Regions from separate parts of the Streptomyces sp. NPDC001843 genome, predicted to be linked through region 1. Evidence: riboswitches for the same ligand, from Rfam matches in the RefSeq annotation. Region 1 holds a riboswitch; each other region holds the start of a gene.
The links. A riboswitch is a leader RNA that binds a small molecule or an ion and turns the genes downstream of it on or off. The one in region 1 is predicted to bind S-adenosylmethionine.

Region 2: another riboswitch for S-adenosylmethionine. It lies ahead of ACFYZQ_RS01560 (aminotransferase class V-fold PLP-dependent enzyme); the one in region 1 lies ahead of thrC (threonine synthase).
Region 3: another riboswitch for S-adenosylmethionine. It lies ahead of ACFYZQ_RS26720 (amino acid ABC transporter permease); the one in region 1 lies ahead of thrC (threonine synthase).

What each region holds. Positions count from the first base shown of each region.
Region 1 is NZ_JBIATQ010000014.1:113,119-117,698, forward strand. It holds gene ACFYZQ_RS31110 (cold-shock protein) at 1-16, opposite strand, end outside; gene ACFYZQ_RS31115 (MoaD/ThiS family protein) at 459-734, opposite strand; gene thrC (threonine synthase) at 731-2,017, opposite strand; SAM riboswitch class I at 2,036-2,200, opposite strand; gene ACFYZQ_RS31125 (glucosyl-3-phosphoglycerate synthase) at 2,344-3,288, shown strand; gene ACFYZQ_RS31130 (trehalose-6-phosphate synthase) at 3,362-4,580, shown strand, end outside.
Region 2 is NZ_JBIATQ010000001.1:335,975-340,554, forward strand. It holds gene ACFYZQ_RS01550 (rhomboid family intramembrane serine protease) at 94-804, shown strand; gene ACFYZQ_RS01555 (Lrp/AsnC family transcriptional regulator) at 801-1,082, shown strand; gene ACFYZQ_RS01560 (aminotransferase class V-fold PLP-dependent enzyme) at 1,306-2,682, opposite strand; SAM riboswitch class IV at 2,845-2,961, opposite strand; gene ACFYZQ_RS01565 (hypothetical protein) at 3,040-3,210, opposite strand; gene ACFYZQ_RS01570 (PRC-barrel domain-containing protein) at 3,238-3,594, opposite strand; gene trpD (anthranilate phosphoribosyltransferase) at 3,699-4,580, opposite strand, start outside.
Region 3 is NZ_JBIATQ010000011.1:107,188-111,767, forward strand. It holds gene ACFYZQ_RS26700 (FAD-dependent oxidoreductase) at 1-31, opposite strand, end outside; gene ACFYZQ_RS26705 ((2Fe-2S)-binding protein) at 15-323, opposite strand; gene ACFYZQ_RS26710 (NAD(P)/FAD-dependent oxidoreductase) at 320-1,480, opposite strand; gene ACFYZQ_RS26715 (glutathione S-transferase C-terminal domain-containing protein) at 1,974-2,861, shown strand; SAM riboswitch class IV at 2,938-3,048, shown strand; gene ACFYZQ_RS26720 (amino acid ABC transporter permease) at 3,406-4,386, shown strand; gene ACFYZQ_RS26725 (amino acid ABC transporter ATP-binding protein) at 4,383-4,580, shown strand, end outside.

The DNA.
Region 1 (4,580 bases):
CGGTGCCCTGAGCCATGCCTAACTCCCCTATTACTGGCCCTTGCACAGATCCACACTTCGCGGATCCGGGTCAGACCTCACCCCCCATGGATTGGGGGCGTGCGCCGGAACGCGTCGACCGCGGCTGAATGTATCTGTCCAACTGCCGTCTGCAACAGGTCAATCGGACGAGAAATCTGGACGACGCCGGTCGGGAATCTGCCAAAAATTCGGCTGAATCCGGGGCAAGTCGGGCCCCGCAAAGGGCACATAAGGCGCAAAACATTCGCACACTTTGGCTACATCCTGTCGGATGTGCGGCGCGATTCCAGGGCCCCCGACCCGCGTTCCGGGAGCGCGTTCCCCAACTCTACCGCGCTCAACCACACAGAATTGCCCCCTCCGTTTCTCTCACGGCGAGGGCAATTCGATGAACTCTCGGTAACCGGTGTTACCGACGGTAATGATCAGTCATTCGGTCAGCCGCCGGCGACGGCCGGAATGATGGAGACGCCCGCACCGTCCGGAGTCGTGGTCTCCAGCCCCTGCTCGAAGCGCACGTCGTCGTCGTTGACGTACACGTTGACGAAGCGGCGCAGCTTGCCCTGGTCGTCCAGGACGCGGGCGGCGATCCCGGTGTGGTTCTTCTCCAGGTCGGCGATGACCTCGCCGAGGGTCGTGCCCTCTGCCTGGACCTCTGCCTGGCCGCCCGTGTAGGTGCGCAGGATGGTGGGGATGCGGACGGTCACGCTCATGCCAGGCCAGCCTCTCGGAAGGAGTCGAGGTTCGGGCGGATCGTGGCGGTCAGGCCGGTGCCTGCCACCGCGTCCAGGGTCTTCAGGCCGTCGCCCGTGTTGAGGACGACGGTCGTCTTGGTCGGGTCGAGGACGCCGTTCTCCAGCAGCTTGCGCGTGACGCCCACCGTCACACCGCCCGCCGTCTCCGCGAAGATGCCCTCCGTGCGGGCGAGCAGCTTGATGGCGTCCACCACCTGCTCGTCCGTCACGTCCTCCACCGCCCCGCCGGTGCGGCGCGCGATGTCCAGGACGTACGGCCCGTCCGCCGGGTTGCCGATGGCGAGGGACTTGGCGATGGTGTCGGGCTTCTGCGGGCGCACCACGTCGTGGCCCGCCTTGAACGCGGTCGACACCGGCGAGCAGCCCTGGGCCTGGGCGCCGAAGATCTTGTAGGGCCGGTCCTCGACGAGGCCGAGCTTGATCAGCTCCTGCAGCCCCTTGTCGATCTTGGTGAGCTGGGAGCCGGAGGCGATCGGGACGACGATCTGGTCCGGGAGCCGCCAGCCGAGCTGCTCGCAGATCTCGTACGCCAGGGTCTTGGACCCCTCCGCGTAGTACGGCCTCAGGTTGACGTTGACGAAGCCCCAGCCCTCGCCGGCCGGGTCGCCGATCAGCTCGGAGCAGAAGCGGTTCACGTCGTCGTAGTTGCCCTCGATGCCGACGAGCTCGCCGCCGTAGACCGCGGCCATGACGACCTTGCCCTGCTCCAGGTCGTGCGGGATGAACACGCAGGAACGGAAGCCGGCCCGGGCCGCCGCGGCACCGACCGCGCCGGCCAGGTTGCCGGTGGAGGAGCAGGACAGGGTGGTGAAACCGAAGGCCCGCGCCGCCTCCAGTGCCTGCGCGACCACACGGTCCTTGAAGGAGTGCGTCGGGTTGCCGGAGTCGTCCTTCACGTACAGGTGCGAAGCCTCGATGCCGAGCTCACGGGCGAGGTTGTCGGCCTGGACGAGCTGGGTCCAGCCGGGGTTGATGTTGGGCTTGGTCGCCACGTCCGCCGGGACGGGCAGCAGGGGTGCGTAGCGCCAGATGTTCGCGGGTCCCGCCTCGATCCGCTTCCTCAGCTCCTCGGTTTCGTAGGCCGAGAAGTCGTAGGCGATCTCGAGCGGGCCGAAACACTCCTCGCAGGCGAAGACCGGTCCGAGCGGTACCCGGTGGCCGCACTCGCGGCAGCTCAGAGCAGCGGCGGGGCCGAGGTCTACGGTGGAGTCGGTGGTGCTTGCAGCAGTCTGCACAGCCATGTGAGGCGAGGCCCTTTCTCCTCATCTTCCTCACGACGCATCTCGCCGTGAGACGGATTTGGCACCTTCCCTAGCCGGGAGCCTCGCGGAACGATCAGGACTGGTCCAACTGATCTACGAGAACCGACTGGAGGGTTGCCGGGGCTTCATCGGGCCGTGTCCCTCTGCCCCTCTGGATGAGCGGTATGCGGTTGTGTGTGCGGTTGTGAACAACGGTGACCTCGGACATGCGATGGTCATCCGCGTTGTTCAAGACTGTAACCGAAGGCCGGGACAGTTGAGATAGTCGTCCGAACCGCGAGACAAACAGTGAGGAGCCGCCCACCGTGCTGGAAGAAGTCGAGCGCTGGCTGAGCACCCGCTCCTGGTCCGTGACCGATCGCCCGCTCCACCAGATCCTGGCCGCGAAGCAGCGCACGGGCCAGTCGGTCAGTGTCGTGCTGCCCGCGCTCAACGAGGAGGAGACGGTCGGCGACATCGTCGCGATCATCCGCCACGACCTGATGCAGCAGACCCCGCTCGTCGACGAGATCGTGGTCGTCGACTCGGGGTCCACCGACCGCACCTCCGAGGTGGCCGCCGCGGCGGGCGCCCGGGTCGTCCACCGCGACGACGTCCTGCCGCGGATACCGGCCGTGCCCGGCAAGGGCGAGGTGCTGTGGCGTTCGCTCCTCGTCACCGAGGGGGACATCGTCTGCTTCATCGACGCCGACCTGAAGGAGTTCTCCTCCGACTTCGTCTCGGGGATCGTCGGCCCGCTGCTGACCGACCCGGACGTGGACCTGGTCAAGGGCATGTACGACCGTCCGCTCGCCGGGACCGCGGGCCAGGGCGGCCGGGTCACCGAGCTGATGGCGCGCCCGCTGCTCAACATGCACTGGCCGCAGCTTGCGGGGTTCGTGCAGCCGCTCGGCGGTGAGTACGCGGCCCGCCGCTCGCTGCTGGAGCAGCTGCCCTTCCCCGTCGGGTACGGGGTGGAACTGGGCATGCTGGTCGACGCCCTGCACCTGGTGGGCCTGGACGCCCTGGCCCAGGTGGACGTCGGGGTGCGCAAGCACCGCCACCAGGACGGGCAGGCGCTCGGCCGGATGGCCGCCGCCATCTACCGCACCGCCCAGCTCCGCCTGGCCCGCGGCCACCTCGTCCGGCCCTCGCTCACCCAGTTCGAGCGGGGCGAGGAGGGCTTCGAGCCGCGCACCTACTCCGTGGACACGGAGGAGCGGCCGCCGATGGCGGAGATCGCCGAGTACGCCGCGCGCCGGGTGGCCTGACCCCGGCCGTGTCACTCCGCCGGGGAGGGAACCGTACGTTTGAGCGTTTCCGGGCCGGGCTAGGTTGAGACTCATGGCTTCCACGCACGGTGCTGAGGTGCTGGTCGCGTCCAATCGCGGCCCGGTTTCGTACGAAGTCCGCGAGGACGGTTCGCTGCACGCCAAGCGGGGTGGCGGCGGACTGGTGTCCGGGCTGTCGGCCATCGGCCCGGACGCGAACGCGCTCTGGGTGTGCGCCGCGCTGAGCGACGCCGACCGGGAGGCGGTGCGCCGCTCCCACGGCGGTCGGCGGCTCTCCGAGGACGCGACCGGCGGGCAGCAGGTCCGCATGATCGACATCGACGCGACGGTGTTCTCCGACGCGTACAACGGCATCGCCAACTCGGTGCTGTGGTTCGTCCACCACATGCTGTACCAGACCCCGCTGGAGCCCGTCCTGGACGCGGAGTTCCGTCGCCAGTGGGCGTCCTACGAGGCCTACAACCGGGCGTTCGCCGAAGCCCTGGCCGAGGAGGCGGCGCAGGGCGCGGTGGTGGTCGTCCAGGACTACCACCTGGCGCTGGCTCCCCGGATGCTCCGGGAACTCCGCCCCGACCTGCGCATCGGCCACTTCTCGCACACCCCGTGGGCGCCGCCGGACTACTTCCGGCTGCTCCCCGACGACATCGCCGCCGAACTGCTCGGCGGGATCCTGGGCGCGGACCGGGCGGGCTTCCTCACCCAGCGCTGGGCGGACGCGTTCACCGCCTGCTGCGAAGCCGTCCTCGGGGCCGACGCCGTGTCCGGCACTCGGATCGGGGTGCACGGTCTGGGCGCGGACGCGGACTTCCTGCGGCAGCGGGCGCACCGGCCGGACGTGGACGAGCGGATGACGGCGCTGCGGACGGAGATCGGTACGGCGCCCGACGGCAGGGCACGCAAGACGATCGTCCGGGTCGACCGCACGGAGCTGTCGAAGAACATCGTGCGCGGGCTGCTGGCCTACCGTGAGCTCCTCGACGACCACCCGGAGTGGCGCGAGCGGGTGGTGCACGTGGCGTTCGCCTACCCCTCCCGGCAGGACCTCGCGGTGTACCGCGACTACACCGCCGAGGTGCAACGGGTGGCGGAGGAGATCAACGCCGCGTACGGCACCCCGGGCTGGACCCCGGTCGTCCTCCACGTCAAGGACGACTTCGCCCGCTCCCTGGCCGCGTACCGGCTGGCCGACGTCGCCCTGGTCAACCCCATCCGGGACGGCATGAACCTGGTCGCCAAGGAGGTCCCGGTCGTCTCCGACGAGGGCTGCGCGC
Region 2 (4,580 bases), on a different contig from region 1:
AACCCTACGGCCTGGCGGCAACTCGCCGCCCGTCCGTCCACGGCGGCGAGGCGGTTCCTGCACTTGCGTCCCGTTACGTCATGCTCTGTAGCCATGATCAGCAAGTCGACGCCGATGACGTACGCCCTGATCGTCCTGTGCTGTCTGCTGTTCCTGCTGGGTCCGGCGGGCGGGCTCAATCCGGCCTACGGCTCCGGCGACGCCCTGCTCGCCGCCCAGCGGGCCTACTTCCGGCGCTGGGGCGTGATCCCCGCCGAGCTGTTCGACGGCCCGGCCCGGACCGCCCTCACCCCGGCCACGGCGCTGTTCGTGCACGGCAGCTGGGTGCATCTGCTGGGCAACATGCTCTTCCTCTACGTCTTCGGGGCGATGACCGAGGAACGGATGGGCCGCGTGCAGTTCACCCTGTTCTACGTCGGCTGCGGCTATCTGGCGCTGCTCGGCTACGCCGCCGCCAACGCCGCCTCCGAACAGTCCCTGGTGGGGGCCTCCGGGGCGATCTCGGCGGTCCTCGGCGCGTTCCTCTACCTGTTCCCCGGCGCCCGCGTCACCAGTCTCCTCCCCTTCCTGTTCTTCCTTCCGCTGCGCTTCCCCGCCTGGGTGGTCCTGCCCTTCTGGGCGGCCCTGCAGTGGCTGGCGGCGGGCCGCGCCCCCCAGGGACCGGGTGTGGCCTACCTGGCGCACCTGGTGGGCTTCGGCCTGGGCTTCGTCGTCGCGTGGATGCTGTTCGGGCGGGTGAACAGGGGCTGCCCTAGAGTTGAGGCCGCCCCAGCCCAGGCCCCCGAGGGAGAGAACCAGCCGTGATCACCGCGATCGTGCTCATCAAGACCAGCGTGGACCGGATCCCCGAGATCGCGGAGCGGATCGCCTCGCTGGACAGCGTCAGCGAGGTCTTCTCGGTCACCGGCACCTACGACCTGATCGCCATGGTCCGGGTGCGGCAGCACGAGGACCTGGCGGACGTCATCCCCGGCCGGATCAGCAAGATCCCCGGCGTGGAGGCCACCGACACGCACGTGGCCTTCCGCACCTACTCCCAGCACGACCTGGAGGCGGCGTTCGCGATCGGGCTGGACAACTGAGGCCTGTCCGGCCGGTCCGGCGCCAGGCGCCCAGGCCGGCCGCCGCGATGCCGGTGGCCGGGGCTCGTGGATGCGGCGGCTGCTGACCACCACGGAGGTGGGCGGCCCGCGGAGACCTGGGGTGCGTCACTGAAGGACGGATTCCGAGCCGGCGCCGCCCGCGGGCGTGGTGAGCCGCACGTCCGCGGGCCTGGGCGAGGTACAGCCGTGATGGCCGCGGTGGTCACACCGCCGGGACGCAGCGGCCGTCCTCGGTGCGGTAGCGCCACTTGGCGCCGTCCCGGACGAGTTCCCTCACCGCGTTCACGAACCGCTCCACGTGCTCGTCCGGCGTTCCCGCGCCGAAGCTGACGCGGATGGCGTTGAGGGACTTCTCGCCGGGCGCGGCCTCGGGGGCGCCGCACTCGCCCTGTGTCTGCGGGTCGCTGCCCAGCAGGGTGCGGACGAGGGGGTGGGCGCAGAACAGGCCGTCGCGGACGCCGATGCCGTACTCGGCGGAGAGCGCGGCGGCGAAGTGGGAGCTGTTCCAGCCCTCGACGACGAACGAGATGACGCCGACGCGCGGGGCGTCGTCGCCGAAGAGGGACAGGACCCGGACTTCCGGGATCTCGGCGAGGCCCGCGCGGACCTTCGCGATCAGGTGCTGCTCGCGGGCGACCAGGGCGTCGAAGCCCGCCTCGTCGAGCGCCTTGCAGGCCGAGGCGATGGAGTAGGCGCCGATGACGTTCGGGGAGCCGGCCTCGTGGCGGGCCGCGCTGTCGTGCCACTCCACGTCCACTCCCCCGTCGTCACGCCGGGTGACCTTGCGGCTGGCGCCGCCGCCCGCGAGGTACGGCTCGGCCGCGCGCAGCCAGTCGGCGCGGCCGGCCAGCACACCGGAGCCGAACGGGGCGTACAGCTTGTGCCCGGAGAAGGCGACCCAGTCGACGTCCAGCTCCCTGAGGCTCACCGGGTGGTGCGGGGCGAGCTGGGCGGCGTCCAGGACGATCCGGGCGCCGTGCGCGTGGGCGGCGGCGGCCAGCTCGCGGACCGGCCACAGTTCGCCGGTGACGTTGGAGGCGCCGGTGACGCAGACCAGGGCCGGGCCGTAGCCCCCTTCGATCGACACAGTGCGCTCGGCGAGGGCCCGCTCCAGCGTGTCGACGGCCTGCCGCGGGCTGCGGGGGGCGTCGAGGTAGGTGACCCGTGCGTCCTGCCAGGGCAGCAGGGAGGCGTGGTGCTCGGTCTCGAAGACGAAGACCTGGCAGTCGGCGGGGAGCGCGCGGGCCAGGAGGTTCAGCGAGTCCGTGGTCGACCGGGTGAAGACGACCTGGTCGTCCGCCCGGCAGCCGAGGAAGTCGGCGACGGTCTTCCGGGCGTTCTCGAAGAGGTCCGTGGAGAGCTGCGAGAGGTATCCGGCGCCCCGGTGCACGCTGCCGTAGTACGGGGCGTACGCGGCCACGTCGTCCCAGACCCGCTGGAGCGCGGGGGCGCTGGCCGCGTAGTCGAGCGCGGCGTAGGTGACCTCGCCACCCGTGACGAGCGGAACGGTGACATCACGGCCCAGAACGGGCAGCGGGGCACAGACGGACTGGTCGGCGGCAACGGCGGAGACGGACATGGGTGTACTCCCGTGAAGGCAGGCGGAACTCACCGCACGAGCGGACGGCGCTCAAGCACGGATGAGGTGAAAAGGGGGATGCGGAGGCGGGGCTCGACGCCCTAGCGCATTCGCTTGCTCACGGAAGGCTCCCTCGTCGACCAGGACCCCTGGTGTGCGAGGGGTCCGCGCTTGCCGTAGACCTCGCTGCCTACGGCCTGGTCTTCACCCGGGGCACCCCGCCACGGACGGAGGGTTGCCGGACAGTCGGCCGGGGCCGAATGACTGTCACTCATGACCTGGTCAGAGAAAGTACGTGGGCTGATCACCGTCCGCAACTCGTGTCCGGATGGCGGGACGGCGGTCCTTGGGCCGGGTTCACCGCACGGCGTGGTGTCCGTGGTGCCGGGACCAGCGGACGCCGAACAGCACCAGGTCGGCCACCAGGATGACCGCGCCGATGACCAGGAGCCAGAACAGCCCGTGCGCCGCCACGCCGATGAGTCCCAGGATGATCGCCACGAGGATCAGGAACAGGAAGAGCGCCATGGGTGACCACATCCTCCGACGGGTCGGTCAGCCGCGCGCGAGACGGCGCCCGCGTTCGGCAGCGGCCTCGTAGGGCCTGTCGTAGTGTTCGTAGATCTCGTGCTCCCGCTCGACCGGCAGGACGTCGTCCATGCCGATGGACGGTGCCTTCTTCACCTGCCCCCTGGGGTGGGCCACCTTCACGTACCCGGGTCCGAGGGTCGCCTCGTCGAGGGGGACGAAGACGAGCCGGTGCCGGGTCGGCAGTCCGGTGCGGACGGTGACCATGGCAGGCGTGTCGGTGGTGGTGTCCACGTAGACCGCTTCCAGGGCGCCGATCTTGCGGCCCCTGGGATCGATCACGTCGCGGTTGCGCCACTCGCGGATATCGGCTGAGTGGATCATGCCTAGCTCCTTGCGGCCCGTGTTCCCGGGCACCCCACGCCGAGACGGAGCGGCCGCGGGACCGCTTTGTCACGGTTTCACTGTACTCCCGCGGCTGCCCGGCGTTACTCGTTGCTCGCCGCCACCCAGCGGTCGAGGGTCCGCCTGGCCGATCCCGAGTCGATCGACTCGGCCGCCTTGCGCATCCCGGCACGCAACTGCTCGGCCAGCGGTTCCCGCGTCGGGTCCAGGGCCACCAGCGCCGCCGCCGAGTTGAGCAGGACGGCGTCGCGGACGGGGCCCGTCTCGCCGTCGAGCAGGCGCAGCGCCACGTCGGCGTTGTACGACGGGTCACCGCCGCGCAGCGCCTCCACCGGCACCAGCTCGATGCCGACGTCCCGCGGGTCGAAGGTCTCCTCGGTGACCTTGCCGTCCCTGACCACCCAGACGTGGGAGGTGGACGTCGTGGTCAGCTCGTCGAGGCCGTCGTCGCCGCGGAAGACGAGCGAGGAGTTGCCGCGTCCGGCCAGGACGCCCGCGATCATCGGCGCCAGGCGGGGGTCGGCGACGCCGACCGCCTGCGCCTTCACCTTCGCCGGGTTGGTCAGCGGCCCGAGTGCGTTGAAGACCGTCCGGATGCCCAACTGGCCGCGGGCGGCGGCCACATGGCGCAGCGCCGGGTGGAACTTCACCGCGAAGCAGAAGGTGATGCCCGCCTCCTCCGCGACCTCGGCCACCCGCTGTGGCGTCAGGTCCAGATTGACGCCCAGCTTCTCCAGTACGTCGGACGAGCCCGAGGCCGACGAGGCGGCCCGGTTGCCGTGTTTGACGACCTTCGCGCCCGTTCCGGCCACCACGAGCGCCGACATCGTGGAGATGTTCACCGTCTTCGCGCCGTCGCCACCGGTGCCGACGATGTCGACCGTGCGGCCCGACACCTCGATCACGTTGGCGTGCTCGTACATCGCCCGGACCACGCCGGTGATCTCCTCGACGGTCTCGCCCTT
Region 3 (4,580 bases), on a different contig from region 1:
CGAGGTGCCCCCGCTCAGCCGTCGCGGCCATCGTGTCCAGTCCCCTCCTGCGAGACGATGACATCGCCCGGCCGTGCGGGCACCAGGCAAGCCCGTTGGTTCGGGCGGCCGTTGACCGTGACCAGGCAGTCGAAGCAGACCCCGATGCCGCAGAACACCCCGCGGGGGCGGCCCTCACGCCGGGTGGTGCGCCACGCGGTCACACCCGCCGCCCACAGCGCGGCGGCGACCGTCTGGCCGGGCAGTGCCTCGATCGCGCGGCCGTCGAAGGTGACGGTGAAGGCGGGGCCGGGCCGTGCCCGGGTCAACTCCATCGGGTTCACGCCGTGTTCACCCCGTTCGTCGCGAAGCGCTCGGGCCGGAAGGGCGCGAGGGGCAGTTCCGGCGGTGCCCCGGTCAGCACCTGGGCGATCAAGTGACCCGTCCCGGTGGCCAGTCCGATGCCCGCGCCCTCGTGCCCGCAGGCGTGGACGAGTCCGGGCACCCGCGGGTCGGGGCCGATCGCGGGCAGGTGATCGGGCAGATACGGCCGGAAGCCGAGGTAGGTCCGCATCGCGCGCACCCGCTCCAGGAACGGGAACAGCCGGGTGGCCCCGGCGGCGAGTGCCCGCACCACGGGCAGCGAGAACGAGCGGTCGAAGCCGACCCGCTCCCGGCTCGCACCGATGAGGACGGGCCCGGCGGCCGTGCCCTCGACGACCGGCGAGGTCTGCAGCGCGGCCGAGTCGCTGGCCACGTCGGCCACGTAGTCCGCGGCGTACACCTTGTGCCGCACCAGCCGGGGCAGCGGCTCGGTGACCAGCACGAAGCCGCGCCTCGGGAGGACGGGAAGGTGGACGCCGGCGAGGCGGGCCAGGTCGCCGCCCCAGGTCCCGGCGGCGTTCACCACGGTCGGCGCGTGGACGTCCCCCCGGTCGGTGCGCACACCGAGCACCGCCCCCCGGGCCGTGCGCAGCACGCCGGTCACCGTCCATCCGGTGCGCAGCCGGGCACCCGAGGCGCGGACCAGACGGGCGGCGGCCAGGGCCGGCATGACCTGGGCGTCCTGGGGGTAGTGCACGGCGCCGGCGAGTCCGGGTGCCAGATGCGGTTCGAGGTCGGGGAGCCCGTCGGCGTCGACGGGCACCGCGGTGACACCGGCGGCCCGCTGGGCGTCGGCGAAGCCGGCAAGAGCGGCGAGGTCACCGGGCGTCGCGGCCACGACGACGCCGCCCTTCGCCTCGTACTCGAAGCCCGGACCGTCCTCACGGGCCAGCTCCGACCACAACCGGGCGGACAGCAGGGCGAGTTCCAGCTCAGGTCCCGGTTCCTTGTCGGAGACGAGCAGATTGCCCTCGCCCGCGCCGGTCGTGCCGCCGGCCACCGGACCCCGGTCGACGAGGACGACGTCCAGGCCCGCCCGCGCCGCGTACCACGCGCAGGCCGCGCCCGTCATCCCGGCGCCGACCACCACGACATCGCAGGTCAGTCGCTTCGCCACATCAGTACTATGTCACATATCGCCGAGCCCGGACAGATGCCTGCGTCCTGGGGTCCGCCCGCCTCCAGTCCACCGTGCGCCGGCCCTGCGATACGTCGATATGGGGGGCGTGGTGGTCGCCGAGGCCACGGCGCGGCCCCGTCCCGTTCACCCGTCCGGTGTCCCAGGGGTGGACGCCCCCTTGACGTCGCCCCGAGCCGGATCGACACTCCAGATGGGAATCCTAGTGAACAGGTAGGGAAGCATGAGGCGCTTGGAGACGGTCACCAGCCGAGTGAGCCGTACGCCGACCTCGCCCCTGCTCACCTCCCGCCGGCACATCGACCTGCTGCGTGTCTGCAGCGCGCGATCAGCCTCCTGAGCCGGTCCCGGGCGACCCCCTGACCCGCCCGGCCCGTCCGGGCACCCCGGACCCTCCCGCACACCCTGGCGCCCACTGTCCGACGACGCTTCCGCCGCGCGTACGTCCGCGCGCCCGCTCCCGGGGAGACGCATGTCCATCACACCGCTCGCCGCCGTCCCGTCCGCCCACCGCACCGTCCCCGTCTTCCGGGGTCGCCTCGGCCGGGACGCGCGCAGCGGCCACCACGCCGTGCCGCACCGCTACCGGCTCCATCTCTCCACCGCCTGTCCCGACGGGCTGCGCCTGGCCATAGGGCACAGCCTGCTCGGCCTCGACCACGAATGCCCGGTCACGCTCCTGCCGGCCGTACCGGACCGTCCCGGCGGCGGCCACTCGGCCCTGGGTCCGCTGTACGAGGCGAGCGCACACCACTACACCGGGCCGGCCCTCGCCCCGGTGCTCAGCGACGACTGGTCAGGGCGCATCGTCAGCACCCACACCCCGGACATCCTGCGCGACCTCGACCGCTTCTGCCCGGACGGCCCCACCTCGCTGTATCCGTGCGGCACCGAGAGCCAGATCGAAGCCGTCGAAAGGCTCTGCGCCGAAGGCATCCAGGAGGCCGCGCAGCGCGCCGGACAGGCCGACGCGGATCCCGCGCAGCGTGCCGCCGCACTCGATCTGCTGCTGGACACGCTGGGCAGGCTGGAGCGGTATCTGGACGGCGAGGAGTACCTCGTCGCCGGCCGGCTCACCGCCGCCGACGTCGAACTCTGGGTGGCCCTGGTGCAGTTGGACACCGTGCACCGCTGCCACCTCGACGCCGGTGCCGTGCACCGCATCGCCGGGTACCCGGTGCTGTGGGCCTACGCCCGGCGCCTGGCGGCCCACCCCGCCTTCGGGACCCACCTCGACCTGGACGGCATCGCACTCCGTCACCACGGCCACTGCCAGGGCCTGGAGGCCGCCGGAGCGGCCGTCCAGATCCTGGACTGGACGGGGCACGCCACGGACCCGCAGGGCTCTTACCGCAGGTGAGACCGGGTCAGCCAGGTCCACTCCTCGGACGGCCGTTGACATTGGAACGGCCGACTGCATTACTTGCAGCTCAGAAGGTCATGAGCGTCAGCGCCAAGCCCTGGCTCGCTGACCGGCAACCCTCGCATCGCGGTGGGGTGCCCCAGGTGACGACCGGACCGGACGACGACTTCGGTAAGCGCGAGGGCCCCCTGGGGCCGGAACAGTGACAGGTGACGCCATGTACGCAGCTCCCAGGACGGCCACGGGCCGTACCCAGGGCTGCGTACCGCCGTACGCCGGACTCCTCGTCGCCGATCGTGCCGTCGACCTGCTCCGGGTCAACAGCGCACTGTGTACCGCACCGGGCCGTGCCCGCTGTCGGGGCTGACCCCACCTCCCAGCCGGCCCCCGCGTCCTGACGGACACCGTCCGTACGGTGTGCCGTCGTCCGACCAGCCCCCGGTTCCCGTGCGTTCCCGTGTGCCGCCTCGTGCCCCAGCGCCGTAGCGGCCCGCGTCCGGTCCGCCGCGGTCCCGGGGTGTCCGAATCCCCGGAGCCCGCCATGAGTGAACCCCCAGGCGCAGCCGTGTCCCTCGCCGAGGCACCACCCGCCGAAACACCGTCAAAGGCCTTCGTAGCACAGCGCGTTCAGCCGTTGCGGCGGCCCGGACGGTGGATCGTCACCGCCGTCGTCCTCGTGCTCGTCGCACAGATCCTGCACGGACTGGCCACGAACCCCTTCTACCAGTGGGACCGCTTCCGCTACTGGTTCCTGCGTCCCACGATCCTCGACGGGCTCGTCGTCACCCTCGAAGCGGCCGCGCTCAGCGCCGTGCTGGGTCTGCTCGGCGGCATCGTGCTGGCCCTCGGCCGGCTGTCCGGCAGCCCGGTGCTCCGGGCGGTGAGCTGGACCTACACCTGGCTGTTCCGCTCGGTCCCGCTGATCGTCGTCCTGATCTTCCTCTACAACTTCTCAGCCCTGTACAAGACGCTGAGCCTCGGCATCCCCTTCGGGCCGGCCTTCGTCACCTTCGACGAGTCGAAGCTGGCCACCGACATGACGGTCGCCGTCATCGGCCTCAGCCTCAACGAGGCGGCGTACGCGGCCGAGGTCGTGCGCGGTGGCATCCTCTCCGTCGACCAGGGCCAGCACGAGGCGGCGGCCGCACTCGGTCTGCCCAAGGGCTACCAGTTCACCCGGATCGTCTTCCCGCAGGCCCTGAGGTCCATCACCCCGAACTACGTCAACCAGCTCATCGGCCTGATCAAGAGCACGTCCCTGGTGTTCTACGTCTCCCTGCTCGACCTGTTCGGCTCGGTGCAGACCATGGGCAGCACCTACCCCGGCGACATCGTGCCGCTGCTGCTCGTCGCCACCGTCTGGTACCTGATCCTGACCAGCGTCGTGTCCGTCGTCCAGTTCTACGTCGAGCGGTACTTCGCCCGCGGTGCCACCCGCAGCCTGCCGCCGACCCCGCTGCAGAAGGCGCGGGCGGGCCTCGCGGACTTCCGGGCCCGGCTGCGCAGGGAGGCCACCGTATGACCGCCACCGACACCCTGGAGACGACCCCGGCCGCCCTGGAGGTGCACGACGTCCACAAGTGGTACGGCACCCACCGCGTCCTGGACGGCATCGACCTGACCGTGCGCCCCGGCGAGGTCACCGTGATCCTCGGGCCCTCCGGCTCCGGCAAGTCGACCCTGCTGCGGGTCATCAACCACCTGGAGAAGCCCGAG